2 regions of the Vibrio sp. R10-SG3-ISO10 genome follow, and region 2 is predicted to be linked to the other one. Evidence: predicted binding sites of a transcription regulator. Region 2 holds the regulator's gene; the other holds the start of a gene.
What was found. The regulator PurR, encoded in region 2, represses purine synthesis genes. The targets are predictions, from matches to a motif close to TNANGNAAACGTTTNCNTNA.
Positions count from the first base shown of each region.

Region 1 (2,473 bases), on a different contig from region 2:
TTTCTTGTCATCGAAGTCGTGTGGATTCACCGTACGAGGCATATATCCTCCTTGATCGATTCTCTACCTACACTGTGCTCTTGAGCGACAGTGAACGAAACTCGATGCCCGGCTTGGCGACCTCTAATAATGTAAGCGGCGCATCAGTTAAACAGCTTACGAAACAAAGTCGATTTTCGATTTGTTCGTTAACATATTTTTAACTATTGACCGCATGGCAAAAAAATACAAATTTCTTGATGTTTTTTTGCGCATAAAAAAAGAACGTCTGGTAATCCAGACGTTCTCAATATTTTTATAGTTTAATCAAAGATTACTTCAGACCAGCGAACTCACGTAGAAGAGCGGCTTTATCTGTCGCTTCCCATGGGAACTCTTCGCGACCGAAGTGGCCGTATGCCGCAGTCTTCTTGTAGATAGGCTGAAGTAGGTTCAGCATCTCTTGTAGACCGTATGGGCGTAGGTCGAAGTTTTGACGTACAGCTTCAACGATAACGTCTTGCGATACTTTTTCAGTGCCGAAGGTTTCAACCATGATAGATGTTGGATCAGCAACACCGATTGCGTAAGAAAGTTGGATTTCACAACGATCCGCTAGGCCAGCAGCAACGATGTTTTTCGCAACGTAGCGTGCTGCGTATGCTGCAGAACGGTCTACTTTTGATGGATCTTTACCAGAGAAAGCACCACCACCGTGACGAGCTGCGCCGCCATAGGTATCAACGATGATCTTACGACCTGTTAGACCACAGTCACCCATAGGACCACCGATTACGAAACGGCCGGTTGGGTTAATGAAGAAGTTTGTCTCTTTGTTGATCCACTCAGAAGGCAGTACTGGTTTGATGATCTCTTCCATTACTGCTTCACGTAGGTCAGGAGTCGAGATTGAATCACAGTGCTGGGTAGAAAGAACAACTGCATCAATACCAACGATCTTACCTTGGTCGTACTGGAAAGTTACCTGAGACTTCGCGTCAGGACGTAACCATGGCAGTGTACCGTTTTTACGTACTTCAGCTTGCTTTTGAACAAGAAGATGAGAGTAAGTAATCGGAGCTGGCATTAGGATGTCAGTTTCGTTAGTCGCGTAACCGAACATGATACCTTGGTCACCAGCGCCTTGCTCTTTAGGGTCAGCTTTATCAACACCTTGGTTAATGTCTGGAGACTGTTTGCCGATGGTGTTTAGAACTGCACAAGAGTCAGCATCGAAACCCATGTCAGAGTGAACGTAACCAATTTCACGAACAGTCTGGCGAGTTAGCTCTTCAATATCGACCCATGCTGATGTCGTGATTTCACCACCAACCATCACCATGCCGGTTTTGACGTAAGTTTCACACGCAACACGTGCTTTTGGGTCTTGCTCGATGATTGCGTCTAGAACTGCATCAGAGATTTGGTCTGCGATTTTATCTGGATGACCTTCTGAAACAGACTCAGAAGTAAACAGGTGCTTAGCCATGTGAGCTCCACTTTTAATTTTAGAGAGTGCTCCGTTATCAATCGTGGAACACTTATAAATAATCTTGATATCTGTAGGTGTATCTACATCTAGACGTCTATTCTAATTTTTATCGCTCGAATTACAAGCTCTTTTTCAAAACCTAACAAGACAATCGTTTGCTTTAATTGTACGAAATATTAGTAACTTTTATCGATTTGCTGCGAAAGCTAGGAAATTTGTGAGCTTTTGACTTGGAAAACGATTGCAGTGCTGGTGGCGCTTTGAGAGAATTATCGCCCATTTTATTTCGATTCGCTTAATGCACTCAGGAGCTGACATGTCTTCTCGTCAACATCTCGCTAATGCAATCCGCGCTCTAAGCATGGATGGTGTTCAACAAGCTAACTCTGGTCACCCAGGCGCACCTATGGGTATGGCTGATATCGCTGAAGTTCTTTGGCGCTCACATCTAAACCATAACCCAGCTAACCCAGAGTGGGCTGACCGCGACCGTTTCGTACTATCAAACGGCCACGGCTCAATGCTGATTTACTCGCTACTGCACCTAGCTGGTTACGAGCTGTCTATCGATGATCTGAAAAACTTCCGTCAACTACACTCTAAGACACCAGGTCACCCAGAGTACGGTTACGCACCAGGTATCGAGACAACTACGGGTCCACTAGGTCAAGGTATCACTAACGCTGTTGGTATGGCGCTAGCTGAGAAGACACTTGCAGCACAGTTCAACAAAGAAGGCCACGACATCGTTGACCACTTCACTTATGCATTCATGGGTGACGGCTGTCTAATGGAAGGTATCTCTCACGAAGCATGTTCTCTAGCCGGTACGCTAGGTCTTGGTAAGTTAATCGCTTTCTGGGATGACAACGGCATCTCAATCGATGGTGAAGTTGAAGGTTGGTTCTCTGACGATACGCCTAAGCGTTTTGAAGCGTACGGCTGGCACGTAATCCCAGCAGTAGACGGTCATGATCCAGAAGCGATCAACGCGGCTATCGT
Region 1 is NZ_JCBDHG010000024.1:47,765-50,237, forward strand. It holds gene AC6R16_RS19920 (DUF2189 domain-containing protein) at 1-42, opposite strand, end outside; gene metK (methionine adenosyltransferase) at 314-1,468, opposite strand; gene tkt (transketolase) at 1,788-2,473, shown strand, end outside.
Region 1: metK (methionine adenosyltransferase) is a predicted target of PurR. The motif match lies at 1,615-1,634, and genes of this name have one in related genera.

Region 2 (2,473 bases):
TTGGCATTGCTTCTCTTGATTTGCTGCTTTTAAGGCGACGTTCGCAATCTTTAAGGTTTTATTTGCGTCAGCTGCCCAATCATCACAAAGCGCAAAATACTTCGTCACGACGGGGAATCCGCGTTTTTTGTAAACATAGGGTTCTAGCCCTTGAGACCTGAACTGTTTAGCGAGAGCCGCGTCCGCGCGTACGTGTAGTTTATCGTTGACGACAAGTGCGAACATAGTGTCATCAGCAAAAATGCCAAAGCCACCAAACATTGAGCGAGACTTAATATGTCCTAACTGCTCAAATAAACGCATTGAGTCTTTTAGTATTGGTTTATCCATGCTGTGTTTTCTCGGTGTATAAGTATACGCCACCAATGCAGGTCCGAGAGATTAGCAAAATTATGCAGAGACATTGTCAGTAAGGTGTCATACGAGTGCAAGTAAAAGCGGTATGACAGTTTGCATATTCGCCATCGGCAACCCCGCTACCAGACAATAAATTGTTTAAGGCCGGAGGCTTTGCGTCCCATCCTTTCGAAATGGTTTGCCCTGTTCGTGGCATTAATCGAACACATTAAGAATAAATAAAATCTGCGCAGAACATCACGTTTGTATCGGATAAATGTGATGTTGGTTCAATAAATAGAGGGGAGATATACGCCTAGCCAATAGTACGACTACCAGCTAAGCGTCTGACTTAAGGTTATTTATTTAGATTACGAACGGTATTGCGCTCGACAATTTCTGGGTGCATCTCGAACACACGTTTTTCGTGCTCTTTATCTTTAATGCGCTCAAGAAGAATTTCGAAGGCATTCTTACCAACGCGACGTTTTGGTTGGTGCACTGTTGTTAGAGGTGGAGAGAAGTACTCTGCTAGTTCAATATTATCGTAGCCGATTACTGAGATGTCTTGAGGTATTTGAATGCCTTTCTGTTGTAGACGGCTCATTAAGCCAAGCGCCATCGTGTCATTAAAACAGAACACGGCTGTTGGCTTTTTATCCATCGCCACAATTTTATCCGCAGCCAGTACCGCCGTATCACATTCGAAGTTGCCTTCAAGAATCCAATCTTCGTTTACTGATAAATCAGCTTCAGCCATTGCGCGCTTAAAGCCACTAATACGCTCAACACACGCCGCTTTCTCGAAGTGACCACTTAAACAAGCAATGTCAGTATGACCGCGCTCGATCAGATATTTTGTCGCTAGATAGCCGCCTTCTTCAGAGTTATCGATGATCTTATCGGCTTGAGAACTCTCTGGACCCCAGTCCATTACTACTTTTGGAATGTCTTTGTGGCGGTCGAGCATTTCGCTCAGCTCTTCAGTCAGATCTGAACACATCACTAGGATGCCATCTACACGCTTTTCAGCCAGCATGCGAATGTAGTCGCGTTGCTTCTCATAGATGCCGCCGGTATTACACAGAATCAAGGTGTAACCTTGGCGGTAGCAGTAGCTTTCTACGCCGTCGATAACTTCTGAGAAAAATAGGTTAGTCGATTGCGTCACTAACATACCGATTGTACGAGTAGTGTTGCACTTAAGACTACGAGCAACGGCACTCGGTGCATAGTTAAGCTCGGTTACCGCTTCCATCACTTTTTCTTGTGTCGCTTCGGCAACAAAGCGTGTCTTGTTAATCACGTGAGACACAGTGGTTGTTGAAACACCAGCAAGGCGAGCAACGTCTTTAATAGTGGCCATAAATTTTGTCCTGTCGATGACTGCCACGAGAATATATTCAGTTTAGAATAAGTTGGCAGAAAGTATCAGAAACACAAAAACCGCTCTTATTTAGCGGTTTGTATTTGAATAGTTCATTTTTATCGTTTGCGGTCACGATTTTAGACCGCAATCCGACTTAGGGCAAACATATTTCGTCAAACTGACCTGTGCCAGTTCACATTGTCAGACTCTATTCGCCGATTAAATATGTGCAGTCCAACTCCAAGAACGCCACAGTGAGAGAAGCGATCGCAGAGTAAAAACCGAATTCATCGAGCGTTTGACACTTAGCCGAAAACTTAGGTGTCCAACTTAGAAGGTGCTGACGAATGAAGCTCTCTTGTTCGATAAGCGCTTCTTCAATATGACGCTCTTGCTCAAGTTCATTAGAGCGAATGATAAGGTTACCGAGAAAATCCAGCTCAATGGCAATGTGATCAGCCGGCTCATTTAGGCTTTCATCAACGGCTACACCATGCTCTAGCATTAATGCTTCCATCTCTTTGGCAGGCTTGTCGTTAAGCAGGCCTGTGTCTCCAATGTACATTGAAGCATAAGGCAGTGCCGAGTCGCGGTCAGACTTTAAAAATAGATCACAAAAGTCAGCGGCAAGCTCTAGTTGCGCATCTTCGCGATCGATTAAGCGATTAAGTGCATCAATGACACGATCAATCGACGGTTTAAGAGCGGCATTCTCGCCAAGGCCAGTAAGGAAAGAGCGGATTTGAGCTGAATGGTACTGCTCCAGAT
Region 2 is NZ_JCBDHG010000020.1:321,503-323,975, forward strand. It holds gene AC6R16_RS11470 (TfoX/Sxy family DNA transformation protein) at 1-330, opposite strand, end outside; cyclic di-GMP riboswitch class I at 464-550, opposite strand; gene purR (HTH-type transcriptional repressor PurR) at 695-1,702, opposite strand; gene torD (molecular chaperone TorD) at 1,914-2,473, opposite strand, start outside.